DNA from 3 places in the Viridibacillus sp. FSL E2-0187 genome. Region 1 is predicted to be linked to each of the others. Evidence: riboswitches for the same ligand, from Rfam matches in the RefSeq annotation. Region 1 holds a riboswitch; each other region holds the start of a gene.
What was found. A riboswitch is a leader RNA that binds a small molecule or an ion and turns the genes downstream of it on or off. The one in region 1 is predicted to bind cobalamin.

Region 1 (5,648 bases):
CCGCTACAAACAAGCGTTAGGCTTAGAAGCTACTATGCCTGAAGACGGTTATCATGGTCAAGATATCATCGATATCGCAGGTAAACTAGTTGCTGAGTTTGGTGATTCGATTCTAAGTAAGTCAGATGAAGAGCGCTTTGAATTTTTCCGTGAACACGGCTTGAAATTAGAGCTTGGTAAATTACAAAAAGACTTAGCAAACTTCCGTGTTGACTTCGACGTTTGGTATTCTGAGACATCACTTTATAAATCAGGTAAAGTAGAAACGGCTTTAGAAAAACTTCGTGCGAATGGTCATGTATTTGAAGAAGAAGGCGCTACTTGGTTCCGTTCAACAACATTTGGCGACGACAAAGATCGCGTACTTATAAAAAATGACGGTTCTTACACATATTTAACACCAGATATTTCATACCATGAAGATAAAATTCAACGTGGCTTCACTAAACTTATCAACATTTGGGGAGCTGACCATCATGGCTATATCCCACGTATGAAAGCAGCAATCGAAGCACTTGGTTACGATCGTGACACATTAGAAGTTGAAATCATTCAAATGGTGAATTTAATGAAAGACGGCGAAAAAGTGAAAATGAGTAAACGTACAGGTAACGCGGTTACTTTACGTGAACTTGTTGAAGAGGTTGGCTTAGACGCAGTACGTTACAACTTTGCAATGCGTGCAGGTGATTCACATATGGACTTTGACCTTGACCTAGCTGTTAAGCAATCAAATGAAAACCCAGTTTACTATGCACAGTATGCACATGCTCGTATTTCTTCCATCTTGCGCCAAGCAAAAGAACAAGGCTTTGCAGCATCTGAAGAACATTTAGATCTTCTTAATGCAGAGAAAGAAATTGATGTCTTGAAAAAAGTAGGGGACTTCCCACAAGTTGTTGCGGATGCTGCGAAGAATCGCTCTCCACACCGTATTACTAACTACATTCAAGAACTAGCAGCAACTTTCCACAGCTTCTACAATGCTGAAAAAGTATTAGATGCAGACAACAAAGATCGTTCAGAAGCACGCTTATCTCTAATTACAGCAGTTCGTACTACAATCGCAAACGCACTAAAACTTATTGGTGTATCAGCACCTGAGAAAATGTAATGACAGAAAGACCCTTTTAGCTACTGAGATTGAATAAGTTTGTGAATCTAAGAGGTACTTATAAAAAGACTATTTCGCACTGAATAAGTGTGGAATGGTCTTTTGGTTTTTATAAAGAACAAACGAAAGAAAAAAAATTGCGCTAGTTAAAGCTAAAATAGCTACACTTAATCCATTCATGTCACAATTTGTTATTGCTAATAGTTCCACCAAGCCTAGTAACAACTTGGACAAGTATTTAAATTTCTGTATAATTGTACAGGATATAATAAAAAATTGTATATTGTGAGACATGTTGGTTCTTTACTTTCATTAGGTAAAGAGAAAAGGGAAGTCGGTGAAAATCCGACGCGGTCCCGCCACTGTATGTGTGAGTAAGTCGTAATTTGTCACTAAAGCCTAACGCTTTGGGAAGGCACGGCAAGCTGTGATCACGAGCCAGGAGACCTACCAACATGGAGACCACCAATTAGAACTACGCGGATAGAAATGGTGTCAGTAAAAGTGCATTTTGAGTACAGCTATGTATATATTCACTGTCATCGTATCTCTCGTCGTAAAACGAGAGATTTTTTTATGAACAAGGAGGAAATGTAAATGAAGAAAATATGGCAATTTTGTTTAGTGTTTGTTTTAGCACTAGGTGTATTAGTAGGCTGTGGCCAAACGGAAGATACGAAGAAAAAGGAAAATAGTGAGCCAGCGACAGAGCAACAGGTAGCGGGTTATCCATTAACAGAGACTGATGCACTTGGTAATGATGTGAAATTTACAGAAGCACCAAAGAGCATTATTACTTTGGTACCAAGTAACACAGAAATTCTTTTCGCGTTAGGTTTAGAAAAAGAAATTACTGCTGTATCGGATAATGATGATTATCCTAAAGCGGCAACGAAAAAAGAAAAAATCGGTGGCATGAAATTTGACGCCGAGAAAATTATTAGTTTAAATCCAGACGTTGTTTTCGCACACGAAACACTTCTAGGTACTTCAGAAGCAGGTCTCCAACAATTACGTGACGCAGGATTGAAAGTTTTCGTTGTAAAAAATGCTGGGAATTTTGCTGAAACGTATAAAACAATTGAACAAATAGGCCACATTACTGGTAAAGCAGATGAGGCTAAGAAGATTACTGATGATATGAAAGCAAAAGTAAAAGAAGTACAAGCAAAAGTGAAAGATGTAAAACAAAAATCAGCATTCGTCGAAACATCAGATGAACCTAATATTTACACTGCAGGTAAAGATACATTTATGCAAGAAATGTTTGATCTAGCAAATATAAAAAACGTCACAGCAGATCAAACTGGTTGGTTCCAAATTGATCCTGAAGAAATTGTGAAACGTAATCCAGATACAATTATTGTGAAATACAACCATGTAAAAAATATTGTCGAAAAGGTGAAAAAACGCCAAGGGTTCGATAGTATTACAGCTGTTAAAAATGATGCAGTTGTTCAAGTTGATGCGAACTTAACAAGTCGTACAGGTCCTCGTCTTGCTGAAGGATTAGAGGTCATTGCAAAAGCAGTATATCCAGAGGCTTTTGAGTGAGGAAAACCATTTTAGGGTACACCATAGCCTTTGTGATTTTAATTGTTAGCATTTGGCTAGGTGTATCAATTGGTTCTGTAAAAGTACCAATTAGTACGTTATGGAATACGGCAGCGGATCCAACAGCGACGAATATATTGTGGAAAATACGCATGCCGCGTGTTGTGCTTGCAGGGTTAGTAGGAGCCTCACTGGCCATTGCGGGCGCTGCTTTCCAAGGATTGCTTAAAAATCCTCTCGCCGATCCGTATACGTTAGGAGTGTCATCCGGTGCCTCAGTAGGTGCTGTGGTGACGCTCTTTTTCGGCATTTCGACCCCTATTTTTGGTATATACACATTACCAGCCTTCAGCATGCTAGGGGCCTTATTGGCGATGATGGGTGTACTGGCTTTTGCACGATTAGTTGATCGAACTATGAAAATGGAAACTCTGATTTTAACAGGAATTATCGTTAGTTCATTTTTAGGAGCATTAATTTCATTGTTAATTGCGTTAACAGGTGATGAGTTACGGCAAATCATTGGGTGGCTTATGGGAAGCGTTTCAATGCGTGGATGGCCATATGTCAAGATGGTGTGGCCTTTTGTACTCATCGGATCATTTTTATTATGGTTAAACCGTCGTGAATTAAATGCGATGTTATTTGGAGAAGAACGTGCCAAGTATCTTGGTGTTGACGTGAAGAAAAGCAAAATTCTGATATTAATAGGCGGATCTATGTTAACAGGTGCTGCAGTTGCAGTTTCTGGAACAATTGGCTTTGTAGGACTCGTTGTACCACATATGACACGACTATTATTTGGAGCAGATCACCGTCACTTGTTGCCTTTATCGTTTTTAAATGGAGCATCATTATTAATTGTTTGTGATTTATTTGCTCGTACAATTATTTCTCCAACAGAGTTACCAATAGGTGTCATTACTGCACTTATTGGGGCGCCAGTATTTTCATATATCTTTTTCCGACAAAGAAGAACGAAAGGTGCGTAAGTATGCTTACTGTAGAAAATATTACTGGAGGCTATGACGCCACCAGGCCAATAATTCAAGACGTTTCGTTTAGCGTGAAAAAGGGCGAAATTCTTGGCGTATTAGGACCAAATGGTAGCGGCAAATCCACATTATTAAAAGTGATTAGTGGTATCTTGCCATCAACAACTGGTCAAGTACTTATCGAAGAACAAAATATTAAAGATTTCTCACCGAAGGAATTTGCGCGCAAAATGGCTGTATTACCTCAACTTCATGCCCATGCTTTTTCACATACAGTACGAGAGACGGTAGCCTTAGGTCGCTATCCACATCAAAATAGTTGGTTTTCGACATGGTCAGAACAAGATGAAAATGCAGTGAAAAAAGCTATGAAGCAAACTGGTGTGGATAGTTATGAACATACAAACCTCGAATTTTTATCAGGTGGGGAACAACAACGTACATTTGTAGCACAAGCGCTTGCTCAGCAAGCCGATATCTTACTTTTAGATGAACCTACGAATCATTTAGATATTGCACATCAACGACAACTACTAGATATGATTCGTCTAGAAGCAGTACAAAATGGTTTAACTGTTATCTCTGTTTTTCATGATATGAACTTAGCTTCACTCTATTGTGACCGGTTATTGTTAATGGAAAAAGGACATGTAAAAGCTATTGGGGAACCACATGAAGTCTTGAAAGAACAGCAAATTTTAGAAGTATATAATACGCGTGTTTCAAGTTATCCGCATCCAGAATTGCCAAAGCCACAAGTAACACTAATGCCAACAGCTACGGATGAACGTGAATCCTATATAGTGACAAAAGAACAATTTAAAATAAGAGATGAATTTGTTGAGCTTCGTACGGAATTTCCTTTAAAAACAGTTTCCTCAGCCGTTCACAATGCTGGTTTTGGATGGTTCCAATCATTTGTTAATCGTGCAGTTGATTTGAGTTATATGTGTGCAGATGCACATGAAGAATTAAAAAGTTATCTTGAACAACATAATTTTATGCCATCCAATACGGTGGCTATGATGACTGCAGTTGCAGCGAAGCATGTAGTTATTCGTGAATTTTCAAATACAACTGGAAGTATTATTGTTGCAGTTACAGCTGGTGTTGGAAATGCAGTAGATGTTTCAAGAGCACATGAAAGAGTGAGTAAACCGTATATTGGAACGATTAATACTTGGGTCATTATTAACGGGAAACTAACGGAAGAATCCTTTATGCAAGCAATGATAACGGCAACTGAAGCGAAGGTAAAAGCAATGCAGCAAGAAGAAATCATGGATCCAATATCCAATACGATTGCAACAGGTACATCAACAGATAGTCTATTAATTGCTGCGACACAAAATGGAACGTTTATGGAATATGCCGGTCCTATCACAGATATAGGGAAATTGATTGGTCACGGAGTTTACGAAACGACAGTTACAGCACTACAAGATTACAAACGTGCCAAGGGAAGGTTATAAAATGTTAGCACATACAATTGCTTGTACGATTGGGGTAGCTTTAGATTGGTTAATAGGTGACCCGCCGAAAATGCCACATCCCGTACGTTGGATTGGTACATTAATTGCTAAACTAACAGATTGTTTGAATAAAGGTAAGCACCGTAAATTAAAAGGGCTTTTACTTGTCCTAATTGTTGTTGGTTTAACAACTACAATTACTTTTGCAGTAATTTATTTTGCATATTCTATCAATGTTATTCTAGGTATTTTTGTAGAATCAATATTAATAGCTGTAGGTTTAGCGGGGAAAAGTCTAAAACAAGCAGCACTTGAAGTATACAATCCACTTGTATCAGGAGATTTGCAGGAAGCTCGTGTGAAGTTATCGTGGATTGTAGGACGTGATACAGATCATTTATCGGTACCTGAAGTGACGCGAGGTGTAGTAGAAACCGTGTCTGAAAATACGAGTGATGGTGTAACTGCACCACTCTTTTGGGCGTTTTTATTTGGCGGTGCTGGACTATGGAT
Region 2 (5,648 bases), 3.1 Mb from region 1:
TTTCAAATGATTGTTGATCTTTGAATAATAGACCAGTCGTGAAGTCGCCACCATGCACTTGTGAGAACATTTTACCTGCAGCTTCTAACAATGCATTACTATTTTCTATAGATAAAGATGGACGTAAATAGAATACTTGAAGTGCTTCAACAGTATTCTCCGTTACAGCTGTCCTTTTCGAATCAACAAAGGGGCTACCAAAGGGTCCTTTAGCATCTAAAGAGACGAGAATATTATGTAGCGAATTGAAACGGCCGTTTAATCCTTCGCAACAGTTGAAGGAACCATCAATCGCTTGAATCAATTTGCAAACAAAGATAGTAAATCATTAGACATTGAAGTACATATTATTGAAGGTGCATTCAAGTTAGTCATGGAAGGTCAACTAGAAGGGCACAATAGAATTGTAGCTAAAGAGTTAGAGATGTTGGTAAAAGACAGTACTCAAGCAATTGCAGTGGCTCAGTTATCAATGGTAGATGCAAGTAAACAAATAAATAGTGATATTCTTAACCCTCTTCGAACTCTTGTACCGGCAATTCAAAATACACTATAGTTTATAATGAATTAAATGTAGTGAATGGCTAGTAGGTATAGTTGTACCGTATTCACTAAAATAACCAAATCTTTATCGTCAAACTTATGATGATGAAAATTCTGCGAGAGACAAAGCTTCTAGTAAAGCGAAATCAATCGAAAGATAACTGAAGGGATAGATTGAAAATGAAAGTATCAAGAGCTTTAACGATTGCAGGATCAGCTGCACGTGGTGGAGCAGGGATTCAGGCGGATATCAAGACTTTTCAGGAGTTAGATGTCTTCGGGACATCAGCTATTACAGCTATTGTGGCAAAAAATCCTCACACAGGACAAGGGATTTTTCCGCAATCAGTTGAAGCGATTGAGGCACAAGTTCATACGATTTTAGAAGATATCGGTGCAGATGCAATTAAAACAGGAATGCTTTTCACACATGAAATAATAATTAATGTGGTTAGATGGATTCAACAATCTGGTGTGAAAAATATTGTTGTAGACCCGGTAATGATTGGGAAAATTGGTTCTGCATTATTAAAAGAAGATGCTATGGAAGCGATGCGAACGCAACTAATTCCTCTAGCAACGATCATCACACCGAATATGCCAGAAGCTTCTTATTTACTAGACGGTATGGAGCTGAATTCGATAGAAGATTTAAAAGTAGCAGCTAAGAAATTACATGAATTGGGACCACGATATGTACTTGTAAAGGGCGGTCGATTAGAGGGCCCGGCAATTGATGTCTTATTTGATGGTGAACAATTCTATTTATTGGAGTCGCCACGTTTCGATACAATTCATACAAATGGTGCAGGCTGTACATACTCCGCAGCTATCACTGCGGGTTTAGCAAAAGGTCAAACTGTACCAGAAGCTGTTATTGAGGCGAAAAAATTCATCTCAGCAGGTATCCGTCATTCATTTGGTTTTATACAAGGTGTAGGTCCTGCTTATCATGCGGCGTATGGCAAATATGGTGAAACAGACGTCACGGTTACAATTGAAAGTTCAGAGCTTTCTACGAATTAAGGTGAAAGATAGTTCTCTTGGACATGTAAATGTTTCAGGGGATATTTGCATCCATTTAATAATAACTTAGAATTTCCGATATTATTAAAGATAAGGGAGTGATACTAATGGATATTAACTCTATGATGTCAATGGACCTTGCTCAGCTTCAACAAACTGTACAAATGAGCGTTTTGCAAAATTCGATGAATATGCAAGCAACAGCAGCTGTACAGTTATTAGAAGCAATGCCAGAGCCTGCTCAAGCGGCTCATCCTTATAAAGGGGCAACTATTGACATTCAAGTTTGATTTACTTAAGCCGCGGACTCCAACTTTGTAGTGCGTGGTTTTTTAATGGGTTGAAAAAGTTCAAACAACGAGTCATAAAATTGAAAAATTTGACTACTATATGTTGGAAATATAAAATTAGAAAGTAATTATGTTTGAAACAATATGAAGTGAAAAGAGGAGTGTGCTAAATGGCTATTAATGTGTATCTTAATTTTAATGGGAATTGTCGCGAAGCAGCGGAGTTTTATGCAGAGGTTTTTAACACAGAGAAACCAGAAATTATGACTTTTGGTGATGCGCCACAAAACCCTGAATATACTCTACCAGAGGAGGCAAAAGATTTAGTCATGCATACTCGACTAAACATTCTTGGAAGTAATGTTATGTTTTCTGATGTTTTCCCTGGTTCTCCTTTTATATTAGGGAATAATGTTAGCCTAGCCGTTGTTAGTGACAATGAAGAACAACTTAAATCTGCTTTTGAAGCACTAAAAGTTGGCGGAAAAGTTGCTATGGAGCTACAAGAAACATTTTGGAGCAAATGCTATGGAAGTTTAAAGGACAAGTTTGGTATCGAATGGCAAATTAGCTATGAGGCTGAAGAAGCTTAATATATTTGGTGTTGGATATCAACTTTTCGCAGTATCAAAGCTTTAGTAAGATGAATGAAAAATATTGTATAAACAACAGCAACTGTTTGAATTTTAGAACAGTTGCTAGTTCTTAATAAAATATAATTTGGCACATTAATATAGTTTGTCTAAATAATATCAACTTTTTTGAAATAGTAGTTGAATATAAAGTCCCTCCTTTTCATACACCCCATTGAATAATTCATTTATATCTATAAAAAGAACCTTACTCGTTGCTATTAGTAGACAGAAATACTAATATTCTATCGAAAAATTACTTCAATAATTTTTATTTGTATTCAATGTAAATCCTTTTTTATATTACTTGCAAATAATATTATGAATATTTGCATTACACTATGGTAAGATGGTGATACAACTGAATAACGTGTAGAATTGGGTGCACTATTTACAATAAATAGCTGCTTAAAAGGGAAATCGGTTAGAATCCGATGCTGTCCCGCAACTGTATGTAGGAGCAAACTTTTAAATCCACTGTTAGAACTGTAATGGGAAGGAAAAAGTGAGTGATGATGACAAGCCAGGAGACCTGCCTAGTTTAGTACACACCAAAACCCTACGTGGATAGGAGGTGTTATGTGATAATGAATAGAAACCCTATTTATATGATCACTGTACGACAGCGTATTAGAGAAAGCGTTTGGACTAATGAGGATTTAGAAGTGATAAAAACTTCTGTTTCTAAATATAGAAACGTTTATTCTAGTACGTATTGTCGCAACAGGGAACATATTAATTAATCATAAAAACATCTTTTATTAATTGATAAAAGGTGTTTTTTTAATGAAGAGATAAGGGGAATATGAATGAATATTGAAGAGTTTAAATTACAGTTAAAATCGATGGTGATGCTTTCACAAGTTACAGATACAGTTTGTACTTTATTGCAGGCGAAAAACATGATTGAAAGCTCCATTGAAAATAGTGGAATTGAAAATATTGAAGAAGAATTAGGTAAACTAGAAAAGGCATATTCAAGTGTGTATAACGAACTGGTATATTACTCAAATGATTTGATTGAAGTTAGTATTGAAGAAGAGATGAAAGTGTAACTGATATTTATACTGATAACCAAATTTAACGGTTTGGTAATCATAAAAATATAAATATTGTTAAATTTAGAATATACTGAACAAATTAAAGTTTGTGTGTTATAGTAAGTGAACAATTAAATATCGTGTAGGCTAAGGTGCGCTATTTTAAATTGATAGTCGCTTAAAAGGGAAATCGGTTAGAATCCGATGCTGTCCCGCAACTGTATGTAGGAGCAAACTTTTAAATCCACTGTTAGATTTGTAATGGGAAGGAAAAGTAAGCGATGATGACAAGCCAGGAGACCTGCCTTAGTTTAGTACACACCAAAAAACCTACGCGGATAGGGGGTGTTAGAGAGATTTTTTCAAGGATTATTATATCCTAGTACGATAAGCGAATTTGAAAGGGAATAGTGTGTCTTCTTTTATTATTCCTGATTTTTTTCGGTATTTACTATTTTAAAAATCATCAACCACCTTTTAATGTTTTTCATTAGATGGTGGTTTTTTATTGAATTGGGGGATGGAAAGATGAAAAGTACAGTTATTGGATATCCATATATCGGGCCAAATCGTGAATGGAAAAAAACTATCGAAGCTTTTTGGTCAAAAGAAATAAGTGAACAACAATTCGAAGTACAGATGAAAGAGTATAGATTAGCAAATATTCAAGTTCAGCTAGATGCAAAGATTGACATAGTAACCGTAGGTGATTTTACATACTACGATCGCATGTTAGATTTAGCAGCAATGTTTGGAATTATTCCCGCACGTTATAAATGGAATTCAGATTTAGTATCTCTAGAAACTTACTACGCGATGGCACGTGGAAATCAATCTGCTCCTGCAAGTGAAATGACAAAGTGGTTTAATACGAATTATCACTATATTGTACCTGAGTATGAAGGACAAACTTTAAAATTATTGGACAATAAACCATTGCGCTATTATTTAGAAGCGAAGGAAAACTTTAATGCAGAGCTAAAGCCTACCATCATAGGCCCAGGGACATTTTATTTTTTAACAAAAGAAGTTGCTACGCTGAATAAGCCGTCATATTTACTTCAGTTAATCAATGTCTATAGTCAACTGTTGAGTGATCTTTCTGCAGCCGGTGCAAAATGGATTCAAATAGAAGAACCAATTCTATCAACTTCTTTATCTAAGGAAGATATGAAAATAATCTCAGAAATATATGAACAACTAAACCCTGATAATTACTCCAGCAATTTGCTATTACAAACATATTTTGAGTCAGCAGAATGGTATGAAGAATTGATTAAATTACCTGTAGCAGGCATCGGGCTAGACTTTGTACATGGTCTAGAAGAGAATATTTCTAATATCAAAAAATTTGGATTTCCAAATGATAAAGTTCTAGCAGCGGGTATTATTAATGGTCGTGACATTTGGATTACTCCTTTACAACAATCATTTAAATTGCTAATTGAATTAGAAAGTTTAGTTTCCCCCAATCATCTGTGGATTCAGCCGTCATGTAGCCTAATGCATGTGCCAGTAAGTCTAACAGCAGAAACGAAATTACCAAAAGAGCTATATGAAAACTTAGCATTTGCAAACGAAAAGTTACAAGAGTTAGCTATTTTGAAAAACGCTTTAACAAATAATCGTGATGCAAATCAAGTGGCTTTTGAACAAAATCGATTGACAAGAGAATTGCTAAATAGCAGTTCAGTACGTCAACAAGAAGAAGTACTGAAGAATATTAAAAGGTTGAGTGAAATTCAAATAACACGTCAATCAGCATATGCTATTCGAAAAGATCGTCAACAAAGGCTTTTACAACTACCAGACTTTCCTACAACAACAATTGGTAGCTTCCCACAAACAGCTGAAGTGAAGCGCAATCGTTCACAGCTTAAAAAAGGACTAATTGATAAGGAACAACATGATAATTTCATAAAAAATGAAATAAAAAAATGGATTGCGTACCAAGAAGAACTAGAACTTGATGTTTTAGTTCATGGTGAATTTGAAAGAACAGATATGGTTGAATACTTTGGAGAAAAGCTTGTAGGATTTGCATTTACAGAAAAAGCGTGGGTCGTTTCATATGGATCACGTTGCGTTAAACCACCAATTATTTATGGAGATGTTAG
Region 3 (5,648 bases), 1.7 Mb from region 1:
TTTCTACACCATTAGCTAAAGGTAATCCTAGTGAAGAATATCCTTGGCCTTGGTCTATCAATGAGTGGTTAGAGGGAGAGTCATTGACTCACAAAAACATTCATGACATTAATCAATTGGCAAAGGACTTAGGAGCATTTTTAATTGAATTACAATCGATTGATGCTAGTAAAGGCCCTATAGCTGGCGAGCATAATTTTTATAGAGGTGGATCTTTAGCTGTTTACGATGAAGAATCTAGAGATGCTATTGTGCGTAATAAAGATGTTTTTGATGAACACTTATTAATAGAGATTTGGGATCTGGCCTTGGCTACTAAATGGAATTCAAAAGCAGTTTGGGTTCATGGTGATGTAGCACCAGGTAATTTATTAGTTAAAGACGGTAAGCTTTGCGCAGTAATTGATTTTGGAATATTAGGAGTGGGAGATCCTGCTTGTGATGCTGCAATGGCTTGGACATTTTTTGATGAAAAGAGTAGAAAGACATTCAAAAATACATTGAATATGGATAAAGAAACGTGGAGAAGAGCAAGAGGTTGGGCTCTCTGGAAGGCTTTAATAACATACTCGGGAAATAAAAATACTAACAGAGCCATAGTAGAAGAATCATACAAGGTTATTAATATCATCGTAGAAGATTACGTAAGAGAGAAAAACGGTTAAATTTCTTTCCTTCCTAAGCATCAATCGAATAGAAGTAGAAATGTAATGAAGACAATTATACAAGCATTTTTTTGTTCATTGATAATACATATAATATTATTCATCTATACTTTTGTTGGGGATATATTAAAACAAAATTTTACAAGCCAAATATATTAAACGAATATGACCCTGTTGTTCAAACGGATCTGGTATTCGCTTTTATAGGTTATGGTTCCCCATTAGTCTTTTTAGGCATCTTGTTTATAAGTATTATCTATTATGTGCTTTTATTATTATATTGATAAAAAAATATATTAAACCTTATTTTAAATTACGCAGTTTGTAGTGAAAAATAAAGTAAGAGCGTTCATACAACACAAGTGCTGCTTAAATTAACTAATTCAAAGAAAATATTACTCCAAAAAGAATATATTAATGAACTTATAAATTGCTCTTACTTCAACGCAGGAGGTAGATAGATGAGGCTTATATTAGAACTGATTCGTATAATTTTTATTTTTTTACTTTTAGGTGGTATTATGGGAAGCATTGTAAAGCAAATTTACTCACAATTTGATATCAATGTAGATAATACTACTGGTGGTTGGTTAGTAGGGATTTCTATTCTTATGCTATTATTTGTCTTGTATCGTAATAAACTTCAGTTTTCAGGATTCTATAAGGCCAAGAATCAAGTGAAATTACCAAAAATAATGAGCTATACGTGTACTATTTTTGCTATTTCAATGCTATTTATAGCTCCATTTTTCGCATAAAATAATGCTTCATTTATCAATCAGCTGTTAAAAACTACACTAAAATATTTCTATAAAGTCGTTTGAAAATCTAAGTTTAACAACAATAACGTCTTATTACGGAGAAGTTAATACGGATTTGCAATTATCGGCTACGCTGAACTAAACATGTATTGCCGGAGTGAGACGGATTTAAGCATTTTGTTACGCGAATTGTTCAGCTGATAATATTGAATAATCTCACTTTGAGAAATTCCCAATTCTAGATTTACTTTTTATTTGAAGAATGGTACACTTAGTTCTGTTGAATAACAATATATTGTGTTCGTTTTATTAAGGTACTACTATATGTAGTTTAAAAGGGAAGTTCGGTACAATACCGACGCTGTCCCCGCAACTGTTAAGCTGACGATGATTAAAGCCACTGTGCATTCGCATGGGAAGGGGATCAAAGAATGAAGCAAAGCCAGGAGACCTGCCTATATGAAACAAATCAATCATTTCTTCGGGGAATAAGAAGTGGGAACGTAAACATTCTTATGTATTTTTAACGTTCCCATCTTAGGCTGTCTCTCTTAGAGATAGCCTTTTTATATAATGAAAAGAGGTATATATATGAAACTTTATACGAAAACAATCTGTCCTAAATGTCTTTGGGTAAAATCTGAATTACAACGTGCAGGACTTGAGCCAGAAATTGTGAACATTGATCACGATGAACAAGCAAAGCAAACAATTATTGATGCAGGCTTTTTAAGCGTGCCTGTTCTTGAATATAACGAAACATTTATAGGAGATGTAACGGAGATTGTTTCTCAAATTGAGCTGATTGCACAATGATTGTTTATGCAAGTCGTACTGGCAATGTCCGAAATATAGTCTCCAAACTAAAGGTAGAATCAATTGAAATCTCTGAGGGATTATTATTGAGCGAGCCTTATCTATTAATTACATATACTGACGGTTTAGGTGATATCCCTGTAAAAGTGACTCGTTTTTTAGAAGAAAACAAGGAATTGTGTAAGGGAGTAGTTGTCAGTGGCAACAGTAACTTCGGACATGCGGTATTTGGAGGTGCTGGTGAGAAAATCGCAGCAACTTATCATGTTCCCTTAGTGCGTAAGCTAGATTTAAGGGGATATCAAGCTGATTATGAAGCAATACAAACGTTTTATGAAACGAGGGTGATGGGATGAAAACATATTTAAAACTTAATAATGATGTACTGAATAGTTATAGCACAACTGGTCAATTAGAGTTAGAAAAAGATCGTGAAGCAACGCGCCGTTACTTTTTAGAATATGTAAATGTGCGTTTACGTTACTTTATTGATATCGAAGAAAAAATTCGCTATTTAGTCGATGAAGGTTACTATGAGAAAGAATTTATCGATATGTATGATATGGAATTTATTAAACAGCTGTACAAAAAAGCATATGATTATAATTTCCGTTTCCCATCCTTCATGAGTGCAAGTAAGTTTTACGATAGCTATGCAATGAAAAGTCGTGACGGGGAAGAAATTTTAGAAAAATATGAGGACCGTATTGTCATTATTGCTTTGTATTTAGCACAAGGTGACACTACACTAGCAGAACGTTCCGTCGAAGCTATGATGGAAGCATATCAACCTGCAACGCCAACAGCATTAAATAGTGGGAAGAAAGCACGTGGCGAATTAGTTAGCTGTTTTAAACTATCTATGGATGACTCCATGAATAGTATTGCTGAAAATATTGGTTATTGTTTGGAACTTTCACGCCTAGGTGGAGGAGTTGGGGTGAACTTAACGGATTTACGTCCATTAGGTGATCCAATTAAAGAGATTTTAAATCGTGCAAGCGGTGTTATCCCAGTAGCCAAACTACTAGAAAATTCATTCAGTTATTCAAATCAGCTTGGACAACGAAATGGTTCGGGAGTTGTCTATCTAAATGTATTCCATGCGGATATCGAAAATTTCATTTCATCAAAAAAACCGAATGCGGATGATAAAATTCGTCTAGCAACTCTATCAACAGGCATTATTATTCCAAGTATTTTCTTTGAACTTATGAAACGAGATAAAGATATTGTATTATTTAGTCCTTACGATATTTATAAAGAATATGGCAAGCGTATGTCTGAGATTTCAATTACAGAGATGTACTATGAGTTACTAGATAATCCGAATATCCGTAAGATTAAACGTTTGAATGCGCGTAAACTTTATACAGAAGTAAAAAAAGCGCAATTTGAATCGGGCTATCCGTTTGAAATTTTTGATGATAATGTTAACGAAGTACATCCACTCAAAAATATCGGTCGAGTGAAAATGTCAAACTTATGTACAGAAATTTTACAAGTACAGGAAACAAGCATTATTACTGACCAAGATAAACCAAATGAATACGGGCTAGATGTATCTTGTAACTTAGGTTCAATTGATATCCATGCAGCGAGTAAAGTAAAGGATTTTGAAAAGTTAGTCGATACAGCTATGCACCTTTTAACAAATGTGTCTCAAATGACGCACATAAAGAATGTTCCGTCTGTCGCAAAAGCAAATAAATTAATGCATTCAGTAGGGCTTGGTTGCATGAATCTACATGGCCATCTTGTTACCGAAGGAATCATGTATGGCTCGAAAGAATCTGTTGATTTTATGGATTGCTTTATGGAAGCGATGAACTATTATTCTCTCAAATCATCAATGGAAATTGCCAAAGAAAATGGCGAATCATTCTACCGATTTGAGGATAGTGATTATGCTTCAGGTATCTATTTCGATCAATATGTAAATAAAATCGAAGAAGAAGTATCACCTGTTGTGTTAAAAGCACTTGGAAATGTTCCAATCATAACGACAAAGATGTGGGAAACGTTAAAGCAAGATGTCATGCAATACGGTTTATTCCATTCATATCGTTTAGCTATTGCACCAACTGGTAGCATTTCATATATTCGTAGTTGTACGGCATCAATTGCTCCAAGTACAGAGCGTGTAGAGGTACGTGATTATGCGGATAGCCGAACAATTTATCCAATGCCACATTTAACAAATGAGAATAGTCATTTATATGTAGAAGCATACGATGTTAATCCATACGACTTAATCGACTTATACGCAGCTTCTCAAAAACACGTAGATCAAGGTATTTCGATGACGCTTTATGTAACTGACAATTGGACAACAGAACAATTGGCGAAAATTTACATTTATGCATGGACAAAAGGGATTAAGTCCGTTTACTATGTTCGTCAACGATTACAAAGCTTAGAGGAGTGTGTAGCATGTCAAATTTAATCTACGAGGCGGTCAATTGGAATAAGCCAACGAGTGAACTTGCACAAGTATTTTGGGACCAGCAATGGAAGCAAATTTGGTTCCCTGAAGAAATAGCAGTAAGTAAAGATGTCAAACAGTGGCAAAGTTTTGAGCATCAGGATACGTATAAAAAAGTATTTGCAGGATTAACGTTACTTGATACAGTTCAGACAAATATCGGGATGAATCGTGTTGCAGCATATACAACTGATTTACAAGAAAAGGCTGTTCTTACCGTTTTTGATGCTTTTGAGGCGATACATGCCAAATCCTATTCCTATATATTCACTACGCTTTGTACGAACGAAGAAATAGATGAGCTATTTGAATGGGTAAAGAAAAATGAATATCTACAATATAAGGCAAATAAAATTGGGGATATTTATAACAGTATTGAAGAAGGAGATTCAGAGAGTTTATGGAAAGCAATGTTCTCGTCCGTTATGCTCGAGTCTTTCCTTTTTTACTCTGGCTTTTTCTACCCATTGTATTTAGGCGGACAAGGTTTCTTGAGAAATAGTGCAGAAATCATTTCGCTTATTTTACGCGACGAATCAATTCATGGTGTAGCAGTTGGATTCTTTGCTCAAAATTTATTTAAGCAGTTTTCAAAAGAGAAACAAGAAGAGTTAAAATTATGGGGATATGAATTATTACTAGATTTATATCAAAATGAAATGAATTATACCGATGACGTCTATGCTGAAACAGGTTTATCTCCTGAGGTAAAAGCATATGTACGCTATAACGCCAATAAAGCGTTAATGAATGTCGGATTTGAATCAATGTTCCCAGAAGAAGAAGTTAATCCAATTGTTATGAATGGTATTCGTAATGAAGGCTCCACATATGACTTCTTTTCACAAAAGGGTTCTACGTATGCAAAAGCAAAAGTAGCACCTATTACAGATGACACATTTAATTTTAATCGTTAAGGAT

Region 2: it holds a riboswitch for cobalamin, as region 1 does, so the genes downstream of both, metE (5-methyltetrahydropteroyltriglutamate--homocysteine S-methyltransferase) here and MHH85_RS17380 (ABC transporter substrate-binding protein) in region 1, are expected to answer to the same signal.
Region 3: it holds a riboswitch for cobalamin, as region 1 does, so the genes downstream of both, MHH85_RS08825 (glutaredoxin family protein) here and MHH85_RS17380 (ABC transporter substrate-binding protein) in region 1, are expected to answer to the same signal.

What each region holds. Positions count from the first base shown of each region.
Region 1 covers NZ_JBBOVG010000001.1:3,575,519-3,581,166, reverse strand. The annotation lists gene argS (arginine--tRNA ligase) at 1-1,114, shown strand, start outside; cobalamin riboswitch at 1,394-1,583, shown strand; gene MHH85_RS17380 (ABC transporter substrate-binding protein) at 1,712-2,668, shown strand; gene MHH85_RS17375 (FecCD family ABC transporter permease) at 2,677-3,660, shown strand; gene MHH85_RS17370 (adenosylcobinamide amidohydrolase) at 3,663-5,135, shown strand; gene cbiB (adenosylcobinamide-phosphate synthase CbiB) at 5,137-5,648, shown strand, end outside.
Region 2 covers NZ_JBBOVG010000001.1:460,864-466,511, forward strand. The annotation lists gene MHH85_RS02250 (hypothetical protein) at 1-304, opposite strand, end outside; gene MHH85_RS02255 (hypothetical protein) at 296-556, shown strand; gene thiD (bifunctional hydroxymethylpyrimidine kinase/phosphomethylpyrimidine kinase) at 724-1,569, shown strand; gene MHH85_RS02265 (YjfB family protein) at 1,677-1,859, shown strand; gene MHH85_RS02270 (VOC family protein) at 2,030-2,452, shown strand; cobalamin riboswitch at 2,855-3,045, shown strand; gene MHH85_RS02275 (hypothetical protein) at 3,073-3,234, shown strand; gene MHH85_RS02280 (hypothetical protein) at 3,301-3,546, shown strand; cobalamin riboswitch at 3,665-3,854, shown strand; gene metE (5-methyltetrahydropteroyltriglutamate--homocysteine S-methyltransferase) at 4,060-5,648, shown strand, end outside.
Region 3 covers NZ_JBBOVG010000001.1:1,828,544-1,834,191, forward strand. The annotation lists gene MHH85_RS08815 (aminoglycoside phosphotransferase family protein) at 1-665, shown strand, start outside; gene MHH85_RS08820 (hypothetical protein) at 1,127-1,423, shown strand; cobalamin riboswitch at 1,722-1,899, shown strand; gene MHH85_RS08825 (glutaredoxin family protein) at 2,018-2,242, shown strand; gene nrdI (class Ib ribonucleoside-diphosphate reductase assembly flavoprotein NrdI) at 2,239-2,598, shown strand; gene nrdE (class 1b ribonucleoside-diphosphate reductase subunit alpha) at 2,595-4,688, shown strand; gene nrdF (class 1b ribonucleoside-diphosphate reductase subunit beta) at 4,676-5,644, shown strand.